Regions from separate parts of the Streptomyces sp. Pv4-95 genome, predicted to be linked through region 1. Evidence: riboswitches for the same ligand, from Rfam matches in the RefSeq annotation. Region 1 holds a riboswitch; each other region holds the start of a gene.

Region 1 (10,936 bases):
CGCGACCGGACGGCGCCCGCCGACTCGTCCGACTCGACCGGGCCCACCGCGTCCACCGGACCGACCGTCTCGACCGGGCCGACCGTCTCGACCGGGCCGACCGTCTCGACCGGGTCGAGCGCGTCGGCCGAGGCGCCCACGCGCCCGGTGTACGCGGCGGGTCACGGGGCCACGCCGGCCACCGGTACGGGCACCGCCGCCGTCACCGGTAGCGGCACGGGCGTCCATGGCGGTACCGGTACGGGCGCGGGCACGGCGTCCGCGGCGAACGGAGTGGCGGTCCCGGCGGCGGCGGGCCACCTCGCGGCCACCGAGGGCCCCACGAACGTGCAGGCCACGGTCTCGCTGCCCGGTAAGCGGCGCGGCCGGGTCGTGGCCTGGTCCGTCGTGGGGGTGCTGATCGCCGGCGGCGGTGCCGGGGCGGCCTGGTACTTCGTCCACAGCAACGTCTCCGACGCGTCCCAGGCGACCGGGAGCAAGACCACGCCCGTGCAGCCCAGCGTCCCGGAGAGCAGCGTCGGCCCGCCGCCGCCCCTGCCCGCGGGTTTCCACCGCGCCAAGGAGCCGGCGATGGGCATCTCCTTCCCGGTGCCCGACGGCTGGAAGCGCGAGGTCAAGGACGGCGGCCGACAGGTCAACTACGCGTCCGAGTCCGAACTGGCGGCGCTGACGATCAACGTCCTGGACTTCTCCTCGGCGGACCAGGTGCAGCACTTCAAGGACGTCGAGGCGGACCTCAAGGTGGAGTACCCGAGTTACAAGCGACTGCGGCTCCAGGGCACCGTCTTCCAGGGCGATCCCGCCGCCATCTGGGAGTTCTCCTTCATGGGCCGGGTCCGTGAATACCGGGGGATCGACCTGGGCTTCGGCCGCGAGGGCGCCAAGGAGTACGCCATCTATGTCTCCGCGCCGAGCGCGAACTGGCCGAAGTACGAAAAGGTCTTCTCCCACGTGAAGGACGGCTTCCGTAAGGACAGCTCCGACAGCTGACGGGTAGCGGGGGCGGCGACGGGTACGGACCTGCGCGGGCCGAGGCAGGGCGCGCGAACGGCCGTCGGCCCGCTGCCGGCCCCCTATGTCCGGCCGCTGCAACGTCAGGGGTCGCTTCAGGGTCCTCCCTGATGCCTTGCGGCCCGGCACCGTGTGACGATCGGGGACATGACCACCGCGCCGCCCCGTGCCGGGACCATCTACGCCCCGACGCCGGACCCTGACGAACCACCCGTGCGCAAGCTCTACCGCAGCGCGGACGGCAGGCTGCTCGGCGGGGTCGCGCGGGGGCTGGCCGGGCATCTGGGGCTGCCGGTCTCGTGGGTGCGGGTCGTGTTCGTGGCGCTGTTCCTGGCGGACGGCATGGGCGCACTGCTCTACGCCGCGTTCTGGTTCTTCGTGCCCCTGGGCGTCGGCGGCGTCGAGGCCAGGGGCCGGCGGTCCCGCAAGGCCGACGACCGACGCCTGCTGCGCGGCCGCAGGCCCGACAAAGGCCAGGTCTTCGCGCTGATCGCGTTGCTGATCGGCGCGTCCGTCGTCGCGTCCAGGTTCGAGTTGGCCCGGGCCAACGGCTATCTCTGGCCGGTGCTGCTGATCGGCGCCGGTGTCGCCCTGGTATGGCGTCAGGCGGACAACTCCCGGCGCGCCCAGTGGCTGGAGCTCGGCCGGCGCAAGGGCCTGCTGCCGGTGCTGCGCGGCGCGGCCGGAGTGCTGCTGGTCGGCATCGGCGTGACCGGCATCGTCGTGCTCCAGGGATCGGTCCGCCATCTCGGCTCGGTGCTGCAGGCCGCGCTCGCCGTCGTCGTGGGCATCGCTCTGCTGGCGGGCCCCTACCTCGTGCGGATGACGCAGGACCTCTCCGAGGAACGGCTGATGCGCATCCGGGCGCAGGAGCGCGCCGAGGTCGCCGCCCATGTCCACGACTCCGTGCTGCACACCCTCACCCTCATCCAGCGCAGCGCCGATGACCCCCGGGAGGTGGCGCGGCTGGCGCGCGCCCAGGAGCGCGAACTGCGCGCGTGGCTGTACAAACCCGAGGGCCGTGGCAAGGAGGAGGACGAGGAGCCGACGACCCTCGCCGAGGCGGTGCGCACGGCCGCCGCGGAGGTGGAGGACCACCACGGCGTACCGATCGAGGTCGTGGTCGTTGGTGACTGCCCGCTCGACGACGCCGTGAGCGCCCAGATGCAGGCCGCACGCGAGGCGATGGTCAACGCCGCCAAGTACGGTGGCGAGGGGGGCGCGGTGCAGGTGTTCGCCGAGGTGGAGGGCCGGTCGGTCTTCCTTTCGGTGCGCGACCACGGCCCCGGCTTCGACCTGGACGCCGTGCCCGAGGACCGGATGGGCGTCCGTGAATCCATCATCGGACGGATGGAGCGCCACGGCGGCACGGCCCGGCTGCGGTCCGCCCCCGACGGCGGCACCGTGGTCGAGCTGGAGATGGAGCGCACGGAGTGAGCGCGTGGACGGCACCGACGGACGGCCGCGGCACAAACCACCGTGCGGGGCAGCGGGCGGGGGACGGAGCGAGGGATGATGGCGGAGCAGACACCGAGGGACGGGCGGACGAGATGAGCAGCGACGGCGCACAGCAGGGCGAGGCCGGCACCGGGGCGGCCGAGGGCCGGACCGTACGGGTCGTCCTCGTCGACGACCACCGGATGTTCCGTACGGGCGTCCAGGCCGAGATCGGGGAGACCGAACGCACCGGCGTCGAGGTGGTCGGCGAGGCCGCCGACGTCGACCAGGCCGTCACGGTCATCACCGCCACCCGCCCGGAGGTCGTTCTGCTGGACGTCCATCTGCCCGGCGGCGGCGGTGTCGAGGTGCTGCGCCGCAGCGCCGCGATGATGGCCGACGCCGACCGCCCGGTCCGCTTCCTCGCGCTCTCCGTCTCCGACGCCGCCGAGGACGTCATCGGCGTCATCCGGGGCGGCGCCCGCGGCTACGTCACCAAGACGATCACCGGTACGGACCTGGTCAACGCGGTCTTCCGGGTGGCCGACGGCGACGCGGTGTTCTCCCCTCGGCTGGCCGGCTTCGTGCTGGACGCCTTCGCCTCCACCGACGCCCCGCCCGTCGACGAGGACATGGACCGCCTCACCCAGCGCGAGCGCGAGGTGCTGCGGCTGATCGCCCGCGGATACGCGTACAAGGAGATCGCCAAGCAGCTGTTCATCTCCGTCAAGACGGTCGAATCGCATGTCTCGGCGGTGCTCAGGAAGCTCCAGCTCTCCAACCGCCACGAGCTGACGCGCTGGGCGACGGCCCGCCGGCTGGTCTGAGACCCCGGCCGCACGACGGGACTCGTCCCCACGGCGGAAGGCGGCGCGCGGCCCCGGCCGGGCGCCGGAAACGCCACCGGCCCAGGCCCAGGAACGGGAGGTCTCGGCCCAGGCCCAGGAACGGGAAGTCCCGTCAGGCGTAGGAGCAGGAGGTCTCGGCCCGGACCCGGCCCCAGGCTCACAGCAGGAGAAGGCCGGACCGGGGCCCCCAGGACAGGCCCCGCCCCGACCAGGAACGATGCCCGGCGGTCGCCGGGCCGAAGTGTGGGCAAAGAGGGACGCAGGGCGAGCAACCAGGACCGCGCGGATCGCCATCTAAGGGCGCGGAGAGGCTCGCTGCCGAAGGCGGGGCCGTCACCACCCCGGTCCTTCACCCACCTGTCCTGGAAGCGAGATCCCGATGAGCCTGACGGGCACGCCCTTCTTTCTCACCTCGATCGCGCTGCTGATCGTCGCCCTCGTGCTGCCGCTCGCCCTGTGGGGCCGGATAGCCGGGCCGCGCCTGGTGCGCGGCCTCGCCCGGCTGGTGATGTTGGTGTTCGCGCAGCTCACCGCCATCACCCTGGTCTTCGTCGTGGTCAATGACGCGAACAACCTCTACGACACCTGGGGCGATCTGCTCGGGACCGCCGGCCATGTCGAGGAGGCGAGGGACCTCGGTCCGGACGGCACGGGCGGCAAGCAGATCAACGACCGGCCCAAGCAGCTCCAGCAGTTCCGGCCGGCCGACGACCCGGTGGTCGGCAGCGGCGTGCAGATGACGGATCTCAAGGGCACCATCTCGGGTGTGAACGGCGAGGTCTATGTATGGCTGCCGCCGCAGTACAACGACCCCGCCTACCGGAACACGAAGTTCCCGGTGGTCGAGGTACTGCCCGGCTACCCCGGCTCGTCGAAGTCCTGGCTGGGCTCGCTGCGCGCGGGGGAGCAGCTGCGGCCGCTCATGGAACGTGGCGAGGTCAAGCCCTTCATCCTGGTCGCGCCGCGTACCAACGTGCTGGGCACCGCCGACACCGGGTGCGTCAACATCCCCGGCAAGGTCAACGCCGACAGTTGGCTGACCGTCGACGTGCGGCAGATGGTCATCGACAACTTCCGGGCCGGTAGTACCCCGGACGCGTGGGGCCTCGCGGGGTATTCGGCGGGTGCTCACTGCGCCACGAAGCTCGCGCTGGCCCACCCGGACCGCTACCGCGCCGCGGTCGCCATGTCCGGCTACAACGACCCGGCGATCGAGCGCGATTCGCTGGCCGGCAAGGACCCGAAGCTGCGCGTGGAATCCAACCCGATGAACATCCTGAGCGCGGCCAACGCGGCGGGTAAGCCGCCGCGTACGGCCCTGTACATCTCGGGCGCGTCGGGCGACGGCTACCAGGCGGGCCTCGGGCTGCGGCAGATCGCGAGGAAGCCGACGACGGTGACCGTCCAGCAGATCCCGGCGGGCGCGGGCGGGCACTCCACGGCGGTGTGGAAGCAGCAGGTGCCGGTCACCTTCGCGTGGTTGGGCCGCCAGATCACGGCGTCGAACGGCACCCTCAGCCCTTGACCCCAACATGCGGGTCAGGCAGGGCGGGAGGCCCCCGCGAACGGCATCTGGTCGATCGGTGCGATGCGCACCGGCGCACCCGGATGCGGGGCGTGGATCATCTTCCCGTCGCCGATGTAGAGGCCGACGTGGCTGATCCCGGCGTAGAAGAACACCAGGTCGCCAGGGGCGAGTTGGGATCTGTCGATGCGGGATCCCGCGTTGATCTGGGTGTAGGTCGTACGGGGCAGGGAGATCCCGCCGGCCTGCCAAGCGGCCTGTGTCAGGCCCGAGCAGTCGTACGCGGAGGGGCCGGTCGCGCCCCAGACGTAAGGCTTGCCCAGCGCGGCGTAGGCATACGAAACAGCTTGCGCCGCACGGGGGTTGGGCGCCTGGGCCGCCTCCTCCCCACCTGAGGCGGCGTCGCTCCCGCCGGCGGCGTCCTCGTTCCCCATACCCTGCCGCTGCTCGTCGGTCAGCCGGTCGAGCAGCCGCTCCGCGGAGTCCAGCTTCCGCACCACCGTCACCCGGTGCTTCTTCAGCGCGGCCTCGGTGTCCGCCAGCCGTTCCGCGGTCTCCTCCGCCCGCTCTCGGACCTGCCGGATACTGCCGAGCCGGCGCGCGTAACCGGCCACCGCGTTCGCCTGGTGGCTGCCCGCGCGCTCCAGGACGGTGGCGCCGTCGAGGTAGCGCTGGGGGTCCGCGGACAGCAGCAGGCGGACGGTGGGGTCGACCCCGCCGGAGCGGTACTGGCCGGCGGCCATGGATCCCAGGCCGGCCTTCGCGGAGTTCAGCTTCAACGTCCTGCGCGCGGCCTCGTCCTGGAGTCGGCTCAGTTCCTCGCGCGCGGTGTCGGCCTGCTCCTTGGCGCCGTTGTACTTCTGCGTCGCCACCTCTGCCTCCTGGTACAGCGTGTCGACCCGGTCCTGCACCTGGGCGGGGGTGAGTTCGGGTGCGGCCTGGACGGTGCCGTCGAAGGCGGTGGCGGTGGCGGCTCCCGCGAGGGCCAGAACGGCGGCCGTACGGGCGGTGCGCGCACCGCGCGCCGTGCCGCCGGTGAGGGCGAGCGGGTGGTGCCTGGTCCTGCGGTGCGACGCCACTGTGGCCGTCACTTCCTTCCCTTCGGGCCGTGCGTGGCCCGGGTGGTCCGGGCGGGGTCCGGTGGGTCCGGCGGCGGCCCGTGAAGAGGGGGAGCGGGCCGCCGCCATTCCTTCCGGCGGGGCGGTCGACGCGTCGCCGGGGCGGAGACCGGCGACAGCGGGGAGTCGACCGCCTGGAGGAGGACGCTAAACCTGCGTCTCCCCGGGGCGAGCCCGCTTGCCCGGCATTGCTCACTTTCGACCGCCGATTGTCCGTAGCTGACCGCGCGGTCGCCGGGGCCGCGGTCGGCTCCCTGCCTGCCCTGACCGATGCGGCGATCGGGGGTGCCCTGCCCGAAGGCCCGTGCTATGCGGCGGATACGATCCAGCACTATGGACGTAGTAATCAATATCTTCGTCGGCCTGCACATCATCGGCATCGCCTCCCTGCTGGGCGGCTTCCTGACCCAGATGAAGGCGATGAGCGCAGGCGGGGCCCGGTTCGTGCCGGCCATGCTGCACGGCGCGCTGACGATGCTGGTGACCGGCATCGTGCTGGTCGGCCTGAACCAGGCGCAGGACCAGGAACTCAACAACATCAAGATCGGCATCAAGATGGCCGTCCTGGTGGTGATCCTGGCGCTGGTCTACGTCAAGCGGGACGAGGAGACGGTCGCCAAGCCGCTGTTCGGCGCGGTCGGCCTGCTCACGGTCGCCAACATCTTCATCGCGGTGCTCTGGACCTGATCCGGCCCGGTACACCGCTCGCGCGCTCACGGCGTCGTCCGGACGAGGCCCTGCGGACGGCCTTGCGGAAGGCCCTGCAGACGGCTCACCGCGCGGTCCCCACCTCCGGAGTCCGGTTCGGACTTCCGGGGCGGTGACCGCGCGGTGGCATGTGGGGGGTGGCCGTGGGGGGTGGCCTTGGCGGAGCGGCGCCGGCGCTATGCCGGGCGGACGCTCCCGTAGATGGGCATGTAGTAGATCGACTCCTCGCGGACGTTGGCGCCCGGCTTCGGTGCGTGGATCATCTTGCCGCCGCCTATGTACATCCCGACGTGGCTGATGTCGTCGTAGAAGAACACCAGGTCACCGGGCTGAAGGTCCTTGGTGGCCACCCGCTCGCCCACCTTCACCTGGTCCCAGGTCGTGCGCGGCAGGTCGACCCCGGCCGCCTTCCATGCCGCCTGGGTCAGCCCCGAGCAGTCGTAGGACGTGGGGCCGGTCGCGCCCCAGACGTACGGCTTGCCCATCTGCGCGCGGGCGAAGGCGAGCGCCTTGTCGGCCTTGGTCGAGTACGAACCGCCGGTGTCGCTGCCGCCGCCGGTCGAGCCGTCCGAGGCGCCGTCGCCGGGCTGCTTCTGCTCCTCGCGCTGCCGGCGCTCCTCTTCCGCCTGCTTGCGCGCCAGCTCCTCGGCCTTGCGCTGGGCCGCGGCCTCCCGCTTGCGCTCCAGCTCGGCCAGCCGCGCCTTCTCCTGGGCGGTCAGCCGGGACAGCAGCTGCCGGGCCTCGGCCAGCTTGCCCTGGACCGACTGCTTGGACTCCTTCAGTGACGTCTGGGACTCCTGCAGCCGCTCCAGACTGCGGGTCGCCTCCGCGCGCTGCCGGGTGGCCTCGGCCTGCTGCTCCTGGTAGTCGGTGACCGCCTGCTTCTGCCGGCCGGTCAGCCGCTCCATGAGGTGGCTGCGGTCGACGAACTGCTGCGGGTCCTTCGCGAGCATCAGCTGCGCGGTCGGGTTCATGCCGCCGGTGCGGTACTGGGCCGACGCGAACGTGCCCAGCGTGCGCCGGGACTCGTTCATCCGCTCCGCGCGCTTGGCGGCGGCGTCCAGGAGCTTGTCGACGGTTTCGCGCTGCCCCTCCGCCTTCTCCTTGGCGGCGTTGTACTTCTGGGTGGCGACCTCGGCCTGGCGGTAGAGGCCGTCGACCTTCTGCTTGACCTCTTCGATGGTGGGCTTGGGCGCCCGGGGCGCCGCGTCGGCGGACTGCGAGAGCAGCGTGACCGAGGCGAGGGCGGCGGTGGTGAGCCCGGCCGCCGTGCGGCGGCTTCCGGGCGAACTGAGCACGCGGGTGCGCGGCTTGCGATGCGACGCCAAGGCCGGCGACTCCTTCCGTGGACCGCCTACCGGGTTAGCTGTCGGGTTCGGGCGGGTGTCGCTGACGGAAGGCTTGCCCTACGGTCGTCGCGTCCGCCTCCGGCGGCCGCGCCGATCGATTCACCCCGGTGGTGCTGGTGGGTCCCCGGCTCCGGGTGCCTTCGTGGCAGGGCCGGACTCGGCGGAGGCGGCCCGTGCTGACGCTGTCGTCTGCGGGGATGCGGGCTGCCCGAGCGAGCACGGTAGCCAACTCGTGTGGCTCCTGTGAAGGCTGATGTTCGATTTGCCCGAAACCTTTTCGTGACCTGAATGTGTGCCAGGCGTACTTGCGGCAGATGTCGGGTTCGTGGTGGTGGCGGGGGCCCGCGCCACGGCTCCGGGGTGTGACGATCCGGTGCACGACGGTGACGAAGTGGGCCGAGGCGCCCCGCGTCGACGACCGGCGTCGCCCTCGTCGCCCGCCGGCTCCCGATTTCGACTCCCCGCGGCCCCGCCGGCCCCCTGCACGACACCCTGGACGGCTCCCGTTCAGCCGCTCCCCGGTCTCCTCCGGCGCCACTCCGGCCGATTCGGACCCACTATCCGATACTCCGGGGCGGGCTGTCAGTGGGGCCGCCTAGACTCGGTGGGCGATGAGCAGCCTCTTTGACGACAGCTTCCTGGCGGACCTCGGCCCGAAGGGCGAGGAGCCCCCGCCGCCTCCCGAGGACGAGGACGGTCCCGCACAGGAGGAGATCCCCGCCGACCTGTTCGGTGGCCGCTTCGACGTGCCCGGCGGGATCCCGCACGCCATCGGCCCGGGGCGCGACCGCTACTACCGCGACGGCGCCGCCCGCCCCGCGGTCGATCCGGACGCCCTCCTGGAGGGGCTCAACGAACAGCAGAAGGCCGCCGTGGCGCACACCGGCGGGCCGCTGCTGATCGTCGCGGGCGCGGGTTCCGGCAAGACCCGCGTCCTGACGCACCGCATCGCGCATCTGCTCGGCGCCCGCGGTGTGCACCCTGGTCAGATCCTCGCCATCACCTTCACCAACAAGGCCGCGGGCGAGATGAAGGAGCGCGTCGAGGAACTGGTCGGCCCGCGCGCCCACGCGATGTGGGTCTCCACCTTCCACAGCGCCTGCGTCCGCATCCTGCGCCGGGAGAGCAAGAAGCTGGGCTTCACGTCCTCCTTCTCGATCTACGACGCGGCCGACTCCAAGCGGCTGATGGCGCTGGTGTGCCGGGACCTCGATCTCGACCCCAAGCGCTTCCCGCCCAAGTCCTTCAGCGCCAAGGTCTCCAACCTCAAGAACGAGCTCGTCGACGAGGAGACCTTCGCCCAGCAGGCCGCCGACGGTTTCGAGAAGTCCGTCGCCGAGGCGTACTCGATGTACCAAGCACGCCTGCGCGAGGCCAACGCCCTCGACTTCGACGACATCATCATGACGACGGTCAATCTCCTCCAGGCCTTCCCGGATGTCGCCGACCACTACCGCCGCCGCTTCCGGCACGTGCTCGTCGACGAGTACCAGGACACCAACCACGCCCAGTACACCCTCGTACGCGAACTGGTCGGCCCCGCGGAGGAAGCCGGCGAGCTGTGCGTCGTCGGCGACGCCGACCAGTCCATCTACGCCTTCCGCGGCGCCACGATCCGCAACATCCTCCAGTTCGAGGAGGACTACCCGGACGCCACGACGATCCTGCTGGAGCAGAACTACCGCTCCAGCCAGACGATCCTCAGCGCCGCCAACGCCGTCATCGAGCGCAACGAGAACCGCCGTCCCAAGAACCTCTGGACGGACGCCGGAGCCGGCCCCAAGATCACCGGCTATGTCGCCGACACCGAGCACGACGAGGCCCAGTTCGTCGCCGACGAGATCGACCGGCTCACCGACGCGGGCGACGCCAAGGCCGGCGACGTCGCGGTCTTCTACCGCACCAACGCCCAGTCCCGTGTCTTCGAAGAGATCTTCATCCGGGTGGGGCTGCCCTACAAGGTCGTCGGCGGCGTGCGCTTCTACGAGCGCAAGGAGGTCCGCGACGTCCTCGCGTATCTGCGGGTGCTCGCCAACCCCGAGGACACCGTCCCGCTGCGCCGCATTCTGAACGTCCCCAAGCGCGGCATCGGCGACCGCGCCGAGGCGATGATCGACGCCCTGTCCCTGCGCGAGAAGATCACCTTCCCGCAGGCGCTGCGCCGGGTCGACGAGGCGTACGGCATGGCCGCCCGCTCCGCCAACGCCGTCCGGCGGTTCAACGTCCTCATGGAGGAGCTGCGCACCATCGTCGAGTCCGGTGCGGGCCCGGCGACCGTCCTGGAGGCCGTCCTGGAGCGCACGGGCTACCTCGCCGAACTCCAGGCCTCCACCGACCCGCAGGACGAGACCCGGATCGAGAACCTCCAGGAACTCGCCGCGGTGGCCCTGGAGTTCGAGCAGGACCGCGGCGAGGAGAACCCCGGCACCCTCTCCGACTTCCTGGAGCAGGTCGCGCTGGTCGCCGACTCCGACCAGATCCCGGACGAGGACGAGGACGGCAGCGGCGTCATCACCCTCATGACCCTGCACACCGCCAAGGGCCTGGAATTCCCGGTGGTCTTCCTCACCGGCATGGAGGACGGCGTCTTCCCGCACATGCGCTCGCTGGGCCAGACCAAGGAGCTGGAGGAGGAGCGCCGGCTGGCGTACGTGGGCATCACCCGCGCCCGTGAGCGGCTCTACCTCACCCGCTCGACGATGCGCAGCGCCTGGGGCCAGCCGTCGTACAACCCCGCCTCCCGCTTCCTGGAGGAGATCCCGGACGACCACGTCGAATGGAAGCGGACCGGGCCCGCGACGCCGTCCGCTTCCATGGGCGGACTCTCGTCGGGCGGCGGCTTCGGGAGCGGCATCGGCTCCGCGCTGTCGTCGTCGGCGCGGGCGAAGGGCCCGAGCGGCTTCGCGACCCGCCGGTCGAAGGACCGCACGGTCGTCGCGC
Region 2 (10,936 bases), 1.6 Mb from region 1:
ATGGTCCGCAACCAGCTGCTGCTGGACGGCGTCGCCGAGCACCTCGGGGCCGACCGCGGGCAGCCGCAGGGCCAGCAGAAGCTCGCCGAGGCGCTGTCGAAGACCTCCCGGTCCATGGGCATCGACGTCAACCCGCGCTTCGGCACCTGGGACGACCAGGAGGTCATCCTCGGCGAGACCAAGGACCCCTGGATCACCACCGGGCGCACCGCGGAGCAGCAGCAGACCTGAGCGGGACGCCGGCTGCGGTTGCCCGGCGGGCGGGGCCGACCGGCGCCGGGCCTGTCGGAGGGGTGCGTTACGTTCGATACGTGAACGCTGACGCCTCCCACGCCGACTCCGGCGCCGACGCCCCCTCGCAGGGCGGCGGCACCGGTCGCCTGGTCCTGCTCACCACCAGCCACCGGGTCGCCCCCGGACTGCTGTCCTGGCCCGCGTGGCAGACGCTGCGCACGGCCGGGCGGGTCCTGTGCGCCGACCCCGGCCATCCGCAGCTGCCCTATCTGCGGGAGGCCGGTATCGAGGTGGAGGAGGCATCCCTCTCCGCGCGCGAGCTCGTCGACCACTGCGTGGCCGGGGACCGTACCGCCGTCGTGCTGACCTCCGCGGCCGGCGAGAGCGCGCTGACCGACGGCCTTGCGCGGCTGGCCGGCTCAGGCCGGGAGACCATGCCCGACCTGGAACTCCTGCCCGGCTCCTACGACCTCCCCGGCGCCCGGCTGCTGGATCTCGTCCAGGTCATGGACCGCATCCGCGCCGAGTGCCCGTGGAGCAGCATCCGCACGCACCACGACCTCGCCAAGTACGGCCTGGAGGAGGCCTACGAGCTGGTCGAGGCCATCGAGGAGGGCGACCGCGCGGCGCTGCGCGAGGAGCTGGGCGATGTGCTGCTCCAGGTCGTCTTCCACGCCCGGATCGCGCAGGACGACCCGGATGAGCCGTTCTCCCTCGACGATGTCGCGGGCGGCATCGTCGAGAAGCTGATCCACCGCCATCCGCATGTCTTCGGGGACGCGGCCGCCACCACCCCCGACGACGTCAAGGCGCACTGGCTGCGCACCAAGGCGGTGGAGAAGCGGCGGGAGTCGGTGACCGACGGCGTACCGCCGGCCCAGCCCGCGCTCGCCCTGGCCGGCAAGCTCGCCTCCCGGGCCCGTACGGCCGGTATCGAGGCGGAACCGGCGGGCGAGGGCGTCGGCTACGAACTGCTGGCGCTGGCGGTGCGGGCGGAGGCCGAGGGCACCGACCCGGAGACCGCGCTGCGCGCCGCGGCCCGCACCTACCGCGACGCGATCCGGGCCGCCGAGGGGCTGCCGCCCTCGGGCCGGTCCTCCGAGGAGGACGCGAGCGCCTCGGACGCCGACGACGAGCTGTTCGACGACTGAGCGGGCCGAGCCGACGGGGCCCCGGTGCCGTCCCCCACCGGGCGGGCGGCACCGCCGTCGTGCGGCCCGGACCTCCGGCGCAGCCGGTCCACGAGCCACACCGCCGCGACGGCCGCGGCGAGCGCCGCGCCCAGGACGCACACCCCGCCCCAGCCGGCCGCGCTCCAGACCACCGAGGTGAGCGCCGAGCCGACCGCGCCACCGGCGAAATAGCTCGCCATGTAGGCGGAGTTGAGGCGGTTGCGGGCCTCGGGCCGGACCGCGTAGACCACGTTCTGGTTGCTGACGTGCACCGCCTGCACGGCGAGGTCCAGCACGATCACGCCGACCAGCAGGGCCGCGAGCGCCCACGCCCCGCCGGCGCCGCCGGCCGCCAGCAGACCCCACGACCCCAGCAGCAGGAACGCCCCCGCGCCGGTCACCCGGTGCACCAGGCCCCGGTCCGCCAGCCGTCCGGCCGCCGACGCGGACAGCGAACCGGCCGCCCCCACGAGCCCCAGCAGCCCGATGGCCGACTCCTGCCAGCCGTAGGCAGGACCGGACATCAAGAACGCGACGGCCGTCCACAGCACGCTGAAGCCGGCGAAAGCCAGCGCCCCGATCGCGGCCCGCCACCGCAGCACCGGCTCCTGCACGAACAGCGCGAGCGTCGAGCGCAGCAGCGCCGGATAGCGCAGGCCGGCCGTGGTGCGCAGGGCGGGCAGCCGGAGCCGCAGCAGCACCGCCACCAGCAGCATCAACGCGGCGTTGACCCAGTAGACGGTGCGCCAGCCGCCGAGTTCGGCGAGCATCCCGGAGGCCGTACGGGCCAGCAGAATGCCCAGCAGCAGCCCGGTCATGACGGTGCCGACGGTCCGGCCGCGTTCGGCGGGCGCCGAGAGGGTCGCCGCGTACGGCACCAGGACCTGGGCGGCGACCGACGCGAGACCGGTGAGCGCGGTGCCGGTCAGCAGCAGCGCGGCGTTGGGCGCGCTCGCCGTCACGGTCAGGAAGCCCGCGGTGGCCACGCACAGGGTCACCGCGAGCCGGCGCCGCTCCAGCAGATCGCCGAGCGGCACGAGCAGCAGCAGCCCGAGCCCGTAGCCGACCTGGGCCACGGTCACCACCAGCGCGGCGGTTGAGGCGGACAGCCGCAGATCCCGGCCGATGACGTCCAGCAGCGGCTGGGCGAAGTAGTTTCCCGCGACGGACAGGCCGGTGGCGACCGACATCAGCAGCAGTGTGCCGCGCCCCAGCCGGCCGGTGCCCGCGTCCGGCTCCGCCGTGCTCCGCTGCTCCGGCCCCGGCGTCTGCTCGGGCTCCATGTGGGTGTCCTTTCCCGCCGCCCGCGGCCACCGTGACTCCGGGCCCGCCCAGCGTGCGCCGTCCACGATCGATGAGTCCAACGCATAGTTGTCATCGCACTCATCGTGGAACGCGATCGATGGCTACGATCGGGCGATGGAGCTCCAGCAGATGCGGTACGTGGTCGCCGTCGCCGAGACGGGCGGCTTCACCCGCGCCGCCGAGCGCTGCCATGTGGTGCAGTCCGCCCTCAGCCACCAGATCGCCCGGCTGGAGAAGGAACTCGGCGCCCGGCTCTTTCACCGCACCAGCCGCAGCGTCCGGCTGACCGTCGCCGGTGCGGCCTTCGTCCCGGTCGCGCGGCAGGCCCTGCAGGCGGCGGAGCGGGCCCGCGCCGAGGTGGAGGCGACGACCGGAGAGGTGCGCGGGCGGCTGGCGGTCGGCGCCATCTCGACGGTCGCGGCGGTCGACCTCGCCCGGGAGCTCGGAGCGTTCCGCGCCCGCTGTCCGCAGGTGTGCGTCAGCCTGCGGATGGACATGAGCGACGACCTGATCGAGCAGGTCAGGCAGGGCGGCCTGGACGTCGCCTTCGTCGGTCTGGTGCCCGGCGCGCGCACCGCCGGAGTCCGGGAGAAGGAGCTTGCGCGCGGCGAGCTGGTCGCGGTCGTACCACCCGGCCACCCGCTGGCCCGGCAGGAGTGGACACGTCTGGCGCGGCTCGCCGAGGAGACCTTCGTCGACTTCACGGCCGGCTCGGCCGCCCGCCGCCAGCGCGACGAGGCGTTCCGCGCGGCCGGCCTGACGTCCGAGGTGGCGTTCGAGGTGACGACCGTGGAGTTCCTGGCGAAGCTGGTGCGCGCCGGGCTGGGGGTCGGCATGGTGCCCGAGGCCATCGCCTCGGAGCTGCCCGGCCTGCACATCCTGCGGGTGCGGCCGGCGCCCGAGCGCAGCGAGCGCGTGGTGTGGAGCGGCCTGGGCCCGTCGCCGTCGGCCGTCGCGTTCCTCGCGGGCCTGGGCGTGGAGCCGGGGCCGCGGTAGCCCACCGGGCGGGCGCCGGTCGCGCACGGCGGAGCGCGGTGCGCCCGTGCCGGTCCCCGCGCACCCCGGGCGCAGGCCGTGACTCCGCGGGCGCGCCGGTGCACGCCCACCGGTTACGGTCGGTGGGTGCACGACATGCCCGACGCCACCCCCGCCGACGCCCCCGCGAGCTGCCCGGCAGGCTCCGCGGCTCCGCCCGCCCCCGAGCTGTTCACCTGGGAGTTCGCCTCCGACCCGTACCCCGCGTACGCCTGGCTGCGCACCCACGCGCCGGTGCACAGGACCGCACTGCCCAGCGGCGTCGATGCCTGGCTGGTGACCCGCTACACCGACGCGCGGCAGGCCCTCGCCGACGCCCGGCTCTCCAAGAACCCCCGGCATCACAGCGAGGCCGCGCACGGCAAGGGCAAGGTCGGCATCCCGGGCGAGCGCAGCGCCAACCTGATGACGCATCTGCTCAACATCGACCCCCCGGACCACACCCGGCTCCGCCGCCTGGTGGCGAAGGCGTTCACCCCGCGCCGGGTCGCGGCCTTCGCCCCCCGGGTGCAGGAGCTGACCGACTCCCTCATCGACGACATGATCGCCAAGCAGCCGGACGCGGAGACCGGAGCGGCGGACCTCATCCACGAGTTCGCCTTCCCGCTCCCCATCTACGCGATCTGCGATCTGCTCGGCGTCCCGCGCGAGGACCAGGACGACTTCCGGGACTGGGCCGGGATGATGATCCGGCACGGCGGCGGACCGCGCGGCGGGGTCGCCAGGTCGGTGAAGAAGATGCGCGGCTACCTCGCCGAACTGATCCACCGCAAGCGCGAGTCCCTGGGCGACGAGGCGGACGAGGACCTGATCTCCGGCCTGATCCGGGCCTCCGACCACGGTGAGCACCTCAGCGAGAACGAGGTCGCGGCGATGGCCTTCATCCTGCTCTTCGCCGGCTTCGAGACCACCGTCAACCTCATCGGCAACGGCACCTACGCGCTGCTGCGCAACCCCGCGCAGCGCGAACTGCTGCAGAAGTCGATGGAGGCGGGGGACACCGAGCTGCTCGCCACCGGCATCGAGGAGCTGCTGCGCTACGACGGCCCGGTCGAGCTGGCGACGTGGCGGTTCGCGACGCAGGAGCTGACGCTGGGCGGGCAGCGCATCGCCGAGGGCGACCCCGTCCTGGTGGTGCTGGCCGCGGCGGATCGCGACCCGGAGCGGTTCCCCGAACCGGACACCCTCGACCTCACCCGGCGCGACAATCAGCACCTGGGATACGGGCACGGCATCCACTACTGCCTGGGCGCCCCGCTGGCCCGGCTCGAAGGGCAGACCGCCCTCGCGACGCTGCTGACCCGGCTGCCGGACATCCGCCTTGCGGCGGAACCTGATGATTTGCGCTGGCGCGGCGGTCTCATCATGCGCGGACTGCGGTCGCTTCCGGTGGAGTTCACGCCTCCGCGGCCCTGACCGGGGACGGGTCCGGAATTGACGCTCCGTCACCTGTGTGACCTTTACGTGATCTCCACTACACCGGCTTGTGACTACCCGTGACCCCGGCTACCTTTCGACCGAACCGAAGAGCTTCACCCGATCGGCGGAAGTCAAACCTGGTGCACCGGATGTATTGGTGCGCCGGACGCGGCCGGCGATCGGACAACTCCACCGCCGCGCGAAAGGCAACCGCATGCGTTCCGGGAACGGCCGACACAGGCGCCCCCGTCAAGCACCGGCCATCTTTGTCACGGCGGGGGTCACCGGCGCCGGCATCGCCCTGCCGCTGCTCGGCGCGAGTGGCGCACACGCCGCCGACACCGCGACGTGGGACCGCGTCGCGCAGTGCGAGAGCGGCGGGATGTGGAGCGCGGCCTCGGGCAACGGCTTCTACGGCGGCCTGCAGCTGACCCAGGACATGTGGGACGAGTACGGCGGCGCGGACTACGCCTCCCGCCCCGACCTCGCCAGCCGCTCCCAGCAGATATCCGTGGCCGAGGCGATCCTGGACGACCGCGGGCCCGACGCCTGGCCCAGCTGTGCGGTGAACGCCGGGCTGACCGCGGACGGCTCCTCGCCCGAGGTCGACCCGGGCGGCGTGAGCCTCCTCGACCCGGACCTCCTGGACCCCTCCGACGGCTCCGGCCCGTCCGACTCCTCGGACCCGTCGGACCCGTCGGACTCCTCGGACTCCTCGGACTCCTCGGACTCCTCGGGCTCCTCCGACTCCTCCGGCCCGTCGGAAGGCGACGAGCCGTCCGACGCGACGCCCTCCCCTGACGCGTCGGATCCCGCCGAGCAGTCCGGGCCCGCGGATTCCGATCCGTCCGACTCCGGCTCCCCGACGGCGGACGACCGGCGCGACGACTCCTCCCGTGGCGATGACCCCTCCCGTGCCGACGGCCGGGACGAGGGCGGCAGCCGCACCGACGGGACGGGCGCGCCGGATGACGCGTCCGCGGGCGGCGACTCCACGGCGGATGGGACGCCCGGCACGGGCAGGCACCGCGGCGGCGCCGAGGAGAGCGGTGAGGGCGCGGACGAGGCGGACGACAGCGGCCGCTCGTCGGGCCGGCACGCCTCCCGTGACGGTGACGCGCATCAGACCGGTCCGGCCGGCGGCGACTACACCGTGCGCGCCGGTGACAGCCTGTCAGCCATCGCGGAGGCCCGTGAGGTGCCCGGTGGGTGGCCCGCCCTCTACGACCGCAACGAGGGCGTCGTCGGCGCCGACGCCGACCTGATCAAGCCGGGGCAGATCCTCGATCTCGGGCACATCGAAGGGTAGTTCGCTCACCTTCGCCCCCTTTTGGGAAAGTGAGACAAGGCTCTCGTTCCGGGGTGCGGCGTCCAGCTCCCGCGCCGTTCCCAAACCTGGGTCCACCTGCAGAAATGGGTGCACCCTATGATCAAAAACGGTCAACTTGGTTCAGATGGTGGGGTTTGAACACCAAGGGGGTTACTGCTTACGGTCAGGACCGCTCGCCAAAGCGGGCCCTTCGATCACACGCCGAATCCTGCCGGTGGTCGAAGGCGGTCGACGCGCAAGCGCCGAAGGCAGGAGCGGGGGACCCAAGGTAAGCGCCGGCCCCACCCGTGAAAGCGGGTCAACCGGCTTGGGGTGAAGTCGCATGTCATGTACACGCGGCCGGGCAACTCACATGGCCCGAACCCGACAGCTCACCTCGCAGGCGTCGGTGAGGAAACGAACGAACCATGCTGAACAACAAGGGCAAGCACCGTCGTCCCTCCAAGGCCGTCCGCGTCGCCACCCTCGCCGGTGTCGCCGGTGCTGCCGTGGCCGTCCCGCTCATGGGCGCCTCCTCCGCCTCCGCCGCGTCCGTCGAGACCTGGGACGCCGTCGCCCAGTGCGAGTCCGGTGGCAACTGGTCGATCAACACCGGCAACGGCTACTACGGCGGCCTGCAGTTCTCCAACTCCAGCTGGGCCGCCGCCGGTGGCACCCAGTACGCCGCGCGCGCCGACCTGGCCACCAAGAGCCAGCAGATAGCCGCCGCCGAGAAGCTGCTCGCCATCCAGGGCCCGGGTGCCTGGTCCTGCGCCGGCGCCGGCAACCTGACCGCCGGTGGCCCCTCCCCCGACCTCGACACCTCCGGCGACGCCCCGCAGGGCAACACCGGCGAGAAGGCCGAGAAGCCTGCGCCGGCCCCCGCGCCCGAGAAGTCGAAGCCGGCCCCGAAGTCCAACGCCTCCGGCAACTACACCGTCAAGGCGGGCGACACCCTCGCCAAGATCGCCAAGGCGCACGGCACCACCTGGAAGGCGCTCTACTCGGACAACAAGTCCGTCATCGGCGGCAACCCGAACCTGATCATCCCCGGCCAGAAGCTCGACGTCTGAGCCGACCCCTGCACAGGGGCGCCGAGGACCTCACCGTCTCCGGCCGGCCGGGTGGTCCGTGCGTACGGCGGTACGCACGATCCGCCCGCCCCGGCTGAGGGGTCCGGGGCCGGGCAGCCGGTGTGAACGAACCGGGGACGGACCGCTCTCCCCACGCCGTCCCCCGTGACCATCGCGTCCATCGCGTCTGCCCTCCGCTCCACCCGCTCGTGCAGGAGACCGCCCCGCGGCGGCGCGCCATCCCCCATCGCGCCGCGGCGGGGCTTCTCCATGTCGGCGGCCCGGATTTCGCGTCGCGGAAGAGGGTGCGCACCCGTCCCCGGCAGGCGGTCTTGACCAGCATCGTCAGGCAACTTTTCCCGCTCGGCGAACAATGTGGCGAAACCTCCCATGAGCTGGGCTTTTGGGCCTCTTTTCGTCCCACTGAGCGGGCCGAGGGCGAACGGATGCGCCCAAGGCCGTTAGGCTCGTGCTGCAGAACTCCAGACACCCATGAAGGAGACAACGTGCCGTCCATCGACGTCGTCGTAGCCCGCGAAATTCTCGACTCGCGAGGTAATCCCACGGTCGAGGTCGAGGTCGGCCTCGACGACGGCAGCACGGGCCGTGCCGCCGTTCCGTCCGGCGCCTCGACCGGTGCCTTCGAGGCCATCGAGCTCCGTGACGGCGACCCGAGCCGCTACATGGGCAAGGGCGTGGAGAAGGCCGTCCTGGCCGTCATCGAGCAGATCGGCCCGGAGCTCGTCGGCTACGACGCGACCGAGCAGCGGCTGATCGACCAGGCGATGTTCGACCTGGACGCCACGGACAACAAGGGCTCCCTCGGCGCCAACGCCATCCTCGGCGTCTCCCTCGCCGTCGCGCACGCCGCCTCCGAGGCCAGCGACCTCCCGCTGTTCCGCTACCTCGGTGGCCCGAACGCGCACGTCCTGCCCGTCCCGATGATGAACATCCTCAACGGTGGGTCGCACGCCGACTCCAACGTGGACATCCAGGAGTTCATGATCGCCCCGATCGGCGCGGAGTCCTTCTCCGAGGCGCTGCGCTGGGGCGCCGAGGTCTACCACACCCTCAAGAAGGTCCTGAAGACCAAGGGTCTGGCCACCGGTCTCGGCGACGAGGGCGGCTTCGCCCCGAACCTCGGCTCCAACCGCGAGGCCCTCGACCTCATCCTGGAAGCCATCAAGGAAGCCGGTTACGCCCCCGGCCAGGACATCGCCCTGGCGCTCGACGTCGCCGCCTCCGAGTTCTACAAGGACGGCGTCTACCAGTTCGAGGGCAAGGAGCGCTCGGCCGCCGAGATGACGGAGTACTACGAGGGGCTCGTGGCGGACTACCCGCTCGTCTCCATCGAGGACCCGCTGTTCGAGGACGACTGGGCCGGCTGGAACGTCATCACCGAGAAGCTCGGCTCCAAGGTGCAGCTCGTCGGCGACGACCTGTTCGTCACCAACCCCGAGCGCCTGGCCCGCGGCATCGAGGAGAACTCCGCCAACGCGCTGCTGGTGAAGGTCAACCAGATCGGCTCGCTGACCGAGACCCTGGACGCCGTCGAGCTGGCCCAGCGCAACGGCTTCAAGTGCATGATGTCGCACCGCTCCGGCGAGACCGAGGACGTCACCATCGCCGACCTGGCCGTCGCCACCAACTGCGGCCAGATCAAGACCGGTGCCCCGGCCCGCTCCGAGCGCGTCGCCAAGTACAACCAGCTGCTGCGCATCGAGGAGATCCTCGACGACGCCGCCGTCTACGCCGGCCGCTCCGCCTTCCCGCGGTTCCGCACCGCCAACTGACGCGAGCGCAGCGCACCACTTCGAAGCGTCCCCGGCAACGGTCCCGTACCGTTGCCGGGGACGGCTTTGCTTGCGACGCCCGCAGGGCGGCGGAGCCGGCGCGTAGTGTGCACCGTCCGGTGATCAAGGGGAGGCGATGTGTCCGCGGACCGGTTCTCGACCGCGACCCGACTCAAGGCGCTCGGCGAGCAGGCCGCCGCCCGGGTCTACCGCGCCCGGCCGCCCCGCCGCAACCGCCTCACCGGCCGCGCCGCCCTGCTCGCCCTGGTGATGTGCTCGTTGGTCGTCGCCCTCGCCTACCCCATAAGGCAGTACGTCTCCCAGCGTTCGGACATCGCCGACCAGCGCCGCAAGGCGCAGGAGGCCGGCCGGGAGCTGAACCGGCTGCGCGACGAGAAGGCCCGCTGGCAGGACCCGGAGTACGTCCGGCAGCAGGCCCGCCGGCATCTGCACTACATCGCGCCGGGTGAGACCGGATATATCGTCCAGGACGGCCCCCGCACCGGTGCGGTGCGCAAGGCGCCGGCAGCCGCACAGCGCCCCTGGTACGAGAATCTGTGGGACGGCGTCGACTCCGCCGACCGGCGGTAGCGCCGCCGCACCGCCCCAGTCCGCCTCGTTCCGTCCGGCCCGTCACGTCCCCCGCACCACCGACCTCACCGAAAGCGCACATGGACACCGCCCCGCCCCAGACCGAGCCCACCGAGCCCACCGCCGAGGACATCGCCGCCTTCAAGGAGCAGTTGGGCCGCCCGCCGCGCGGGCTGCGCGCCATCGCGCACCGCTGCCCCTGCGGCCAGCCGGATGTCGTCGAGACGGCGCCGCGCCTGGAGGACGGCACCCCCTTCCCCACGCTGTACTACCTCACCTGCCCGCGTGCGGCCTCCGCGATCGGCACGCTGGAGGCCAACGGCGTGATGAAGGAGATGACCGAACGGCTGGCGAGCGACCCGGAGCTGGCCGCCGCCTACCGGGCGGCACACGAGGACTACATCCGGCGCCGGGACGCCATCGAGGTGCTCCAGGGCTTCCCGAGCGCGGGCGGTATGCCCGACCGGGTCAAGTGCCTGCACGTCCTGGTCGGCCACTCGCTCGCGGCCGGGCCGGGCGTCAACCCGCTCGGTGACGAGGCCATCGCGATGCTGCCGGAGTGGTGGGCGAAGGGGCCGTGCGTGTCGCCGTGCCAGGACACCCCCGAAGGAGATGCCGAATGAAGCGGGTCGCCGCCATCGACTGCGGTACGAACTCCATCCGGCTGCTGGTCGCGGACGTCGATCCGGCGACGGGCGAGCTGAAGGACCTGGACCGCCGGATGCAGATCGTCCGGCTGGGCCAGGGCGTGGACCGCACCGGGCGGCTCGCGCCCGAGGCGCTGGAGCGCACCTTCGCGGCGTGCCGCGAGTACGCCGCGGTGATCAAGGGCCTGGGGGCCGAGCAGCTCCGGTTCGTGGCGACCTCCGCCTCGCGGGACGCCGAGAACCGTGCGGACTTCGTCCGCGGCGTGGTCGACATCCTGGGCGTGGAGCCCGAGGTGATCACCGGCGACCAGGAGGCGGAGTTCTCCTTCAACGGCGCCACCAAGGAGCTCGCGGGCCG
Region 3 (8,846 bases), 2.5 Mb from region 1:
AGCGCGAGAGCGGTCAGCGCGGTGGCGTTGAGGGTGCCGAGACCGGCCTGGGCGACCACCAGGACGGGAGCGTCCGCGAGCCGGGCGGCGTCGGCGAGGGTGTGGCCGTCCGCGTCGAAGCGCACGAGCAGGCCGCCCGCGCCCTCGACCAGCACCAGGTCGTGCGAGGCGTCGAGCTTGGCCGCGGCCTCCGCGATGTCGTGCGGCAGCACCGGCGGCAGGCCCGCCCGGCGTGCGGCGGTCGCGGGCGCCAACGGCTCCGGGTAACGGGCGAGTTCGGCGGTGGTGACCGGACCGGCCAGCCGCTGGACCTCCGCCGCGTCGCCCGGCTCCCGCGCACCGACCCCGGTCTGCGCCGGCTTGAGCACCGCGACCGAACGGCCCCGGGCGAGCGCCGCCGCGGCGATGGCGGCCGTGGCGACGGTCTTGCCGATCTCCGTGCCCGTGCCCGTCACGAACAGCACCGACATGGTGTGCCTCCGAACTCCGCGCCCGATACGGCGCGTCAAAAGATGTGGACCTGTGATGGTGAAGGGGGCGGACCGGACCGGCCCGCCCCGGACACTCCGTGCTCAGCCCTCGCGGGCGGCGGCGCACACCGCGGCGCAGATGCGTGCCACGTCGTGGTCGCCGGTGATGTACGGCGGCATGGTGTACAGCAGATCCCGGAACGGGCGCAGCCAGACGCCCTCCCGGACCGCCGCCCGGGTCGCGGCCGCCATGTCGACCTCGTGGTCCAGCTGGACCACGCCGATCGCGCCGAGCACACGGACGTCGCGTACGCCGGGGAGGTCCCGCGCGGCGGCAAGGCCGGTCCGCAGACCGCCCTCGATCCGCTTGACCTCCTGCGCCCAGTCCTGGGACAGGAGCAGATCGATCGAGGCGTCGGCCACGGCCGCGGCGAGCGGATTGCCCATGAAGGTGGGCCCGTGCGCCAGCACCGGCAGCTCACCCCGCGAGATGCCGTCCGCGACGGCCGCGGTGCACAGCGTCGCCGCCAGCGTGAGATAACCGCCGGTCAGGGCCTTGCCCAGGCACATGACGTCGGGTGCGACGCCGGCGTGTTCGGCGGCGAACAGCGCGCCGGTGCGGCCGAACCCGGTCGCGATCTCGTCGAAGACGAGCAGCACGCCGTGGTCGTCGCACGCCTCCCGCAGTACCCGCAGATACGCGGGGGAGTGGAAGGACATACCGCCCGCGCCCTGCACCACGGGCTCGACGATCACCGCGGCCAGCTCCTCGGCGTGCCGGGCGACCAGCTCGCGCAGGTGCGCCGCATACGCTTCGTCGGGCGCGGCGTCGAAGCCGGCCGGCGGCGCGTCCGCGAAGATCTGGCGCGGCAGCACCCCCTGCCACAGCTCGTGCATCCCGCCCTCGGGGTCGCAGACCGACATCGGCTGCCAGGTGTCGCCGTGGTAGCCGCCCCGCCAGGTCAACAGCCGCTGCTTGCGCGGCTGTCCCAGCGAGCGCCAGTACTGCAGGCACATCTTGACGGCGACCTCGACCGACACCGAACCGGAGTCGGCGAGGAAGACGTGCTGGAGCGGCTCGGGGGTGATGTCGACCAGGCGCTTCGCCAGCCGTACGGCGGGCTCGTGGGTGAGCCCGCCGAACATCACATGGCTCATCCGGTCCAGCTGGCCGCGCGCGGCGTCGTTGAGCACCGGGTGGTTGTAGCCGTGCACCGCCGACCACCAGGACGACATGCCGTCCACCAACTCGGTGCTGCCCTCGACCGGTTGGGCCAGCCGCAGGCGTACGCCGGACGCCGACTCGACCAGCAGCGGTTCGGCGCGGCCGGGCATCGGCCCGTACGGATGCCAGACATGCTGCCGGTCGAGCGCGAGCAGTGCGTCGGGAGTGAGCGGCTCAGGCATTGGGCGGGAGGTCGGTGCCGGCGCCGCGGCGGCGCACCGAGACCAGGTCCCGGCGGGTCTCGTCGACGGGCGCGGGCACGGTCGCGGTGGCTTCGGCGGCCGGGATGTCCTGGCCGGCCTCGGCCGGGGCCTCCGCCTCGGCGCACGTGCGGTGCTCCGGCAGGGTGGTGGTGTCCGTTCCCTCGACCTCGAAACCGGCGTCCGCGATCATCGCGAGGTCGTCCTTGCCGGCCTGGCCCTCGCTGGTCAGGTAGTCGCCGAGGAAGATGGAGTTGACCAGGTGCAGGGCGAGCGGCTGCATGCTGCGGAGGTGCACCTCGCGTCCGCCGGCCAGGCGTACCTCGACGTCCGGGCAGACGAACCGGACCATCGCGAGGATGCGCAGCGCGCGCTGGGGGGTGAGGTTCCACTCCTTGGCGAGCGGGGTGCCCTCGAACGGGATCAGGAAGTTGACGGGCACCGAGTCGGGGTCGAGGTCACGCAGCGCGTAGACGACATCGACGAGGTCGGCGTCGCTCTCGCCCATCCCGGCGATCAGCCCGGAGCACGCCGACATGCCGGCCGCCTGGGCCTGCTGGACGGTGGAGACCCGGTCGGAGAAGTCGTGAGTGGTGCAGATGTCGCCGTATGTGGCTTCCGAGGTATTGAGGTTGTGGTTGTACGCGTCCGCGCCCGCGTCGCGCAGCCGGCCGGCCTGGCCGTCGGAGAGCAGCCCGAGACAGGCGCACACCTCGACGCCCTCGTTCTGCTCCTTGATGGCCGAGATGGTCTCCGAGACGCGGTCGACGTCCTTGTCGGTGGGCCCGCGGCCACTGGCCACCAGGCACACCCGCTTGGCGCCGCCGGCCACCCCGGCGGCGGCCGCCTTGGAGGCGTCGTCGGGCTTGAGCCAGGTGTACTTGAGGATCTCGGCCTTGGAGCCCAGGCGCTGCGAGCAGTACGAGCAGTCCTCGGGGCACAGGCCCGACTTGAGGTTGACGAGGTAGTTGAGCTTGACCCGCCGCCCGAACCACTGGCGGCGAACCTTCCCGGCCGCGGCCACCACATCGAGCAGTTCGTCATCGGAGGTCGCCAGCACGGCGAGTGCCTCTTCGCGGGTCGGCAACTCGCGCCGCAGTCCCTTGTCCACCAGTGTGTTCAGCAGGTCCATGGCGTTGATCCTGACGTACGCCACCGCCCCCGGCCAAGGAGGATTCCCACAACGAGGGCCGATCGGGGTGTGTGTATCGCCACACCGTGTGCGGGCGGAACGACCGCTAACGTCTATCGACAGCCGACAATCGAGAAGGACGACGATGCCGCAGGATTCCGCGCCGCCGCTGCCGCGCCACACCGCGCCGGCCGCACCCGCCGAAGTGTTGTCCGTCCCGGACCCGCGGCCGGCGGGCGACGCGACCTTCGACTGGATCGACGCGGCGCGCGACGAACGCCGGCGCGCCGGGCTCGTCCGCACCCTGCGGCCCCGCCCCGCCGACTCCCCGCTGCTCGACCTGGCGAGCAACGACTACCTCGGGCTCGCCCGGCACCCCGAGATCACGGACGGCGCCGCCCGCGCGGCGCGGCTCTGGGGCGCCGGCGCCACCGGCTCCCGACTGGTCACCGGCAGCACCGAGCTGCACGCCCGACTGGAGAGGGAACTCGCCGATTTCTGCGGGTTCGAGGCGGCCCTGGTCCTTTCCTCCGGTTACGCCGCGAACCTCGCCGCCGTCACCGCCCTCAGCGGCCCCGGCGCCCTGCTCGTCTCCGACGCCGGCAATCACGCCTCTCTCATCGACGGCTGCCGGCTCTCCCGCGCCCGCACCACCGTCGTCCCGCACGCCGATCCGCAGGCCGTTCGGGCCGCCCTGGCCGGCCACGACGGCAGGGCCCTGGCGATCACCGACTCGGTGTTCTCCGTCGACGGCGACGCCGCACCGCTGCCGGGGCTCGCGGAGGCATGCCGGACGTACGGCGCCGGTCTTCTCGTCGACGACGCGCACGGACTGGGAGTGCTGGGCGAGGGCGGCCGGGGCGCGGCGGCCGCCGCCGGGCTCGCGGGCGACGCCGATGTGGTCGCCACGGTGACGCTCTCCAAGTCGCTCGGCTCCCAGGGCGGCGCGGTCCTCGGCCCCGCCCGGGTCATCGAGCATCTGGTCAACACCGCCCGGTCGTTCATCTTCGACACCGGACTGGCACCGGCGGCAGTCGGCGGCGCCCTCGCCGCACTGCAGCTGCTGCGCCGCGAGCCGGGCCGCGCCGCCCGCGCCGGGCAGGTCGCCGCGGAGCTGCACGGACGGCTCACCGCGGCCGGGCTCGCGGCCGTACGGCCGGACGCCGCGGTGGTCTCCGTACGGGCTCCTTCGCCGGAACTGGCGGTCCGGTGGGCGGCGGACTGCCGCGCGGCCGGACTCGCGGTCGGCTGCTTCCGCCCGCCGTCCGTGCCCGACGGGATCTCCCGCCTCCGGCTCACCGCCCGTGGCGACCTGACGGACGCACAGATCACCAGGGCGGTCGACACGATCGTGGCGACCGCTCCGGTCGCCTGAGCGAGGACCGGGCCCGAAGCGCCGTGGCGAGGTGAACCGCCCCACGGTGCCACCTTCCCCCGCGCGGCGGTCCGGCGTGCGAGCGCGGCGGGTGCTGCCGGCTCCGTCGCTGGTCGGCGACCGCCCGGGGGGGGGCGGAAGAGGGTGTGCTGAAGCCCCGTCATGTCGCTCAAATACGTTCTCACTTAGCAGAGTTCACTGCTTCGAGCGACAGATATATCCAGATCTTGGTGGATCGCCCACTGCACCCCATGGCGGATGGCAGGCTGTCGCAAGCAGCAGCCCGAGGCCCATCGGTATCCCGGTGGGCATCCCGGCTCCCCGGCCGGTGCGCCGGAGCCGGGCCTCGGTGGGAAGAAGGACGGCGTCGCGCATGGCAGACCACCAGGAATCCTCACTGACCCTGCCGAGCGACCCGGCCTCGGTCACCGCCGCCCGCGGATTCGTCCTGGAAGTGCTCGCCGGATGGGGAGTCCCCGCCGACGCGGTGATCGCCGACTCCGTCCGCCTGATCGTCTCCGAACTGGCGACCAACGCCGTTCAGCACACCTTCGGCCAGTCGCCGACGTTCACCGTCGAGATGCGGCTGGACCGCGACGAACGACTGCGCGTCGGTGTCACCGACAGTCATCCTCGCCGGCCGCGCCGTCTGCCGGCCGCGGTACAGCAGGACAACGGCCGCGGCTTGGTCATCATCCGCTACCTCGCCGCGGAGGCGGGCGGCAGGCTCACGGTCGTGCCCACCGAATCCGGCGGCAAGACCGTGTGGATCAGCATGCCGTGGACGGTCGCCGTCGCCTGAGGAGCCATCCCCTCAGGACGGCGGCGCGGCCTGCGCGGGAGCCCCCGAATGCCGGGTGAAGGCCCCGCGCAGCAACGCCCGCAGGGTGTCCGCGGCCGGTGCGCCGCCGCCGGTCCGGTAGGCCGCCGAGATCGTGCGCCGCAGGTCGGCGGGCTCCAGCCGGCGGACCCCCAGCGGAGTCACCGAACCGGCCGCCATCATCTCCGGCACCACCGCGACCCCCAGGCCCGCGCTCACCAGCGCGCACACCACCGCATAGCTGGGCGACTCGCAGCGCACCGCGACGCTCGCCCCGGCCGCCAACAGAGCCGCCTCGACCCCGCGCCGGTTGGGGTTGGCCGGCGCCATGCTGACCAGCGGCTGCCCGGCCAGCTCGGCCAGCGGCAGCCGCCCGGTGGCGGACGACAGCGCATGGCCGGGCGCGGTGACGAGCACCAGCTCCTCGGTCAGCAGCGGCTCCAGGCTCACGCCGTCCGGCGCCGGCATCGGATCGCCCGGCACATACGCGTGCGTCAGCGCCAGATCCACCTCGCCGAGCGCCACCGCCGCCATCCCCTGGGGCGGCAGATACTCCGTGACGCTCAGCTCCACATCGGGGTGGGCGCGCCGGAAGGAGCTGAGCGCGGGCGGCAGCAGATGCGTGCCCGCCGTCATGAACGTGCCGATCCGCAGTCGGCCGCCGGAAAGCCCCGTCAGCCGGGCCAGCTCGTGCCGCGCCAGATCCAGCTCGTCGAGCACCCGCCGGGCCCGTACGAGCAGCAGCTCGCCGGCCGCGGTCAGCCGCGCCCCGCGGTGGTGGCGCACCAGCAGCGCCGCACCCGCCTCCCGCTCCAGCTTGGCGAGCTGCTGGGAGAGAGCGGGCGCGGTGTAGCCGAGGCGGGCGGCCGCCCCGGTGATCGAACCGGCTTCCGCCACCGCCACCAGCGCGGCCAGCCGCGTCGGGTCGTACATAAAGAACCTCTTAAGGCAGGCAGAGAAGATTGCCAATACCTATTAAAGGCCCGGACGGGTGAAGCTGGCACCATGGACGGACAGCTGATCACCTTCACCGGCGTCGCCGCGGGCATGGTCGCCATGCCGGGCGCGGACTTCGCGGTCGTGGTGCGCAACGCACTCGCCTCGCGCCGGGCGGGGGTGGCGACCGCGGTCGGAGTCGCGGGCGGGCTGCTGGTGCACACCACGCTCGCGGTGGCCGGACTCGCGGCGGTGCTCGTCGCCGTTCCCGCGCTCTTCGAGTCCGTTCAGCTCCTCGGCGGCGGCTACCTGCTCTATCTGGGTGCCCGCGCGCTCGTGGCGGCCTTCCGCCGTCCCGCCGGGGCAGGCGAGGCGGGCGCTTCGGCGGACCCGGCTGCGACCGAGGAGGCAGCCCGGGGCACGGCTGCCCGCCCCGGCACCGTGCGCAGCCTGCGCCAGGGCTTCCTGACGAACGCCCTCAATCCGAAGGCGCCCGTGCTGTTCCTCAGCCTGCTCCCGCAGTTCGTTCCCGCGGGCGAACCGGCCCTGCCCCGCACCCTGCTGCTCGCGACCATGGTCGTCGGCCTCGCGCTGGTGTGGTTCCCGGCCGTGGCACTGCTCGTCGACCGCCTCGGCAGCTGGCTGCGCCGTCCGCGGGTGACGCGCGCCCTGGAGGTCGCCACGGGAGCGCTGCTGACCGCGTTGGGCGGCATCCTGCTCGTCGAGGTGGCGCTGGCCGCCTGACGGCGCATCAGCCGATCACCTGCCCGTCGGCCATCGACAGTTGACCCTCTGTCGTGTATCGGCCGAGGTCAGCCCACCCGCCCATACCGGACGGCGCGGCTCCAGATCTTCTCCAGCCGTACCACGGCCCCTGCCTTGGGGGCGTGCCAGATCCTGCCGCGGCCCGCGTAGATGCCGACGTGGTAGATGCCCCGTGAGGAGTGGAAGAAGACCAGGTCACCGGTTCTGCGGACGCCCGCGGGGACCCGCTCGGTGTGGCGGTACTGCTCCGCGGCGGTACGGGGCAGGGCCTTGCCCGCACGCTTGAACGAATAGCGCGTCAGGCCCGAGCAGTCGAAGCGGTAGGGACCTTGAGCGCCGTACTGGTAGGGGGACCCCTGCTTCGAGGCGGCGACGCGCAACGCTTTTGTGGAGCGTTGCGCGGCCGCGGCGTCCTCGGCCGCTCCTGGTACCAGCGTCGTTCCTCCGACGGTGATCAGAGCAAGGGCGCAGATGATGCCGGCACGTACCGGCAGGTTCGATCCATTCCTGCGCATGTTCATGCGCAACCCTTCGTCAGCCGCCTGCGAAGGAAGACCTGTCGGGTTCGGGCAGGCGAAGATGCCCGGCCGTGCGTACGGCTTCACCCCAAGGGATCCGCGGCCGTGATGGCCGGGACCCCGTCGTGCTCGGGTCCTCCGCTCCTGCCGATCCAAGCAGCGTCGACCGGACATCCGGACGGCGGCAGGATTAGGCGCCCGCCCGAACCGCCCCGTCACTGTGGCGGGGTCTTGTCGTCGAAGGGATCGTCACGCATCCACCGGCAGAATTCCGAGTTGAAAATGCCGTATGTGACATTCGCCACATACCGGCTAAATGGTTATTTAGGTGTGTTTGTCGGGAGTGTCGTGGCGGCCGGCAGGGGCGGGACCAGGGGAAAGCGCCGAGCGCCGCTGCAAGGAGGCGGTGCCCGGCGCAATTCGTCGCCTCCCCGCGAGAGGTGTCGACGCTGAGCCGTACGTGCGAGCCGAGACCGGCACGTGTCGCGCCGACGGCGTCCTGCACACGTCACAGGAGGGCCCGGCCGTCGTCGGAGGGGGGAGCTGCGAACGCCGGAAGAGGGGCCGTTCGCGTCAAGAAGGGGGTGGCGGCGGCACGGTGACGAGTCGTGCGCGTCGCTCGCCGTCCAGGACGCGCAGCGCCCGGGTGAGCGTCTCCTGATGCAGTTCGCTCTCCCCGCGCTGGTGCATCAGGGTGAGCGCGTCCCGCAGTTCGGCGCTCTTGCCGACCAGCGCCTGGGCGGCGCGCAGGCCGCTGTAGGTGGAGTCGCCGCGCGCCGGGTTGATGCGGCCCAGCAGGTCCACGACCTCCAGGTACCGGTCGATCAGTTCACCCTCGGCCCGTGTCAGCGCGGGCAGTGGAGGGAGTTCGGGTGGGAGCACGACCGCTCACCGTGCGCCGAGAGGGGCGGACGACTGCTTGCGGTTGCGGGTGAGGGCGTCGATCAGGCCGTATTCCACGGCGGCCGGGGCGTCGAAGATCTTGTCGCGTTCGATGTCCGCGGCGATCCGCGTCCGCGGCTGCCCGGTGTGCCGCGCCAGCATCTCCTCCAGCAGGTCGCGGGTGCGCAGCAGTTCATCCGCCTGGATCCGGAGGTCGGTCGCCTGCCCCTGGACCGGCTCGCTGAACGCCGGCTGATGGATCAGCACCCGGGCGCCGGGCAGCGCCAGACGCTTGCCGGGGGCGCCGGCGGCAAGCAATACCGCGGCGGCGGAGGCGGCCTGCCCCAGGCACACGGTCTCGATGTCGCAGGAGACGAACTGCATCGTGTCGTAGATGGCGGTCATCGCGGTGAAGGAGCCGCCGGGGGAGTTGATGTAGAGCGAGATGTCCTGCTCCGGCGCGGCGTGTTCGAGATGCATCAACTGCGCCATGACGTCGTTGGCGGAGGCGTCGTCGACCGGA

The links. A riboswitch is a leader RNA that binds a small molecule or an ion and turns the genes downstream of it on or off. The one in region 1 is predicted to bind cyclic di-AMP.
Region 2: it holds a riboswitch for cyclic di-AMP, as region 1 does, so the genes downstream of both, QOM21_RS21860 (transglycosylase family protein) here and QOM21_RS14730 (NlpC/P60 family protein) in region 1, are expected to answer to the same signal.
Region 3: it holds a riboswitch for cyclic di-AMP, as region 1 does, so the genes downstream of both, QOM21_RS04175 (C40 family peptidase) here and QOM21_RS14730 (NlpC/P60 family protein) in region 1, are expected to answer to the same signal.

What each region holds. Positions count from the first base shown of each region.
Region 1 covers NZ_CP127172.1:3,362,804-3,373,739, reverse strand. Annotated here, with positions in the region: gene QOM21_RS14760 (protein kinase domain-containing protein) at 1-990, shown strand, start outside; gene QOM21_RS14755 (PspC domain-containing protein) at 1,159-2,448, shown strand; gene QOM21_RS14750 (LuxR C-terminal-related transcriptional regulator) at 2,562-3,275, shown strand; gene QOM21_RS14745 (alpha/beta hydrolase) at 3,676-4,821, shown strand; gene QOM21_RS14740 (NlpC/P60 family protein) at 4,836-5,912, opposite strand; gene QOM21_RS14735 (hypothetical protein) at 6,273-6,626, shown strand; gene QOM21_RS14730 (NlpC/P60 family protein) at 6,824-7,975, opposite strand; cyclic di-AMP (ydaO/yuaA leader) riboswitch at 7,983-8,169, opposite strand; gene pcrA (DNA helicase PcrA) at 8,608-10,936, shown strand, end outside.
Region 2 covers NZ_CP127172.1:4,970,779-4,981,714, forward strand. Annotated here, with positions in the region: gene QOM21_RS21830 (SurA N-terminal domain-containing protein) at 1-231, shown strand, start outside; gene QOM21_RS21835 (nucleoside triphosphate pyrophosphohydrolase) at 312-1,385, shown strand; gene QOM21_RS21840 (MFS transporter) at 1,280-2,689, opposite strand; gene QOM21_RS21845 (LysR family transcriptional regulator) at 2,826-3,707, shown strand; gene QOM21_RS21850 (cytochrome P450) at 3,843-5,162, shown strand; gene QOM21_RS21855 (transglycosylase family protein) at 5,380-6,474, shown strand; cyclic di-AMP (ydaO/yuaA leader) riboswitch at 6,685-6,895, shown strand; gene QOM21_RS21860 (transglycosylase family protein) at 6,903-7,547, shown strand; gene eno (phosphopyruvate hydratase) at 8,054-9,340, shown strand; gene QOM21_RS21870 (septum formation initiator family protein) at 9,479-9,931, shown strand; gene QOM21_RS21875 (DUF501 domain-containing protein) at 10,012-10,554, shown strand; gene QOM21_RS21880 (exopolyphosphatase) at 10,551-10,936, shown strand, end outside.
Region 3 covers NZ_CP127172.1:891,295-900,140, reverse strand. Annotated here, with positions in the region: gene bioD (dethiobiotin synthase) at 1-470, opposite strand, end outside; gene QOM21_RS04205 (adenosylmethionine--8-amino-7-oxononanoate transaminase) at 573-1,877, opposite strand; gene bioB (biotin synthase BioB) at 1,870-3,027, opposite strand; gene QOM21_RS04195 (8-amino-7-oxononanoate synthase) at 3,173-4,402, shown strand; gene QOM21_RS04190 (ATP-binding protein) at 4,776-5,204, shown strand; gene QOM21_RS04185 (LysR family transcriptional regulator) at 5,217-6,155, opposite strand; gene QOM21_RS04180 (LysE family translocator) at 6,228-6,902, shown strand; gene QOM21_RS04175 (C40 family peptidase) at 6,971-7,444, opposite strand; cyclic di-AMP (ydaO/yuaA leader) riboswitch at 7,448-7,613, opposite strand; gene QOM21_RS04170 (hypothetical protein) at 8,015-8,323, opposite strand; gene QOM21_RS04165 (ATP-dependent Clp protease proteolytic subunit) at 8,330-8,846, opposite strand, start outside.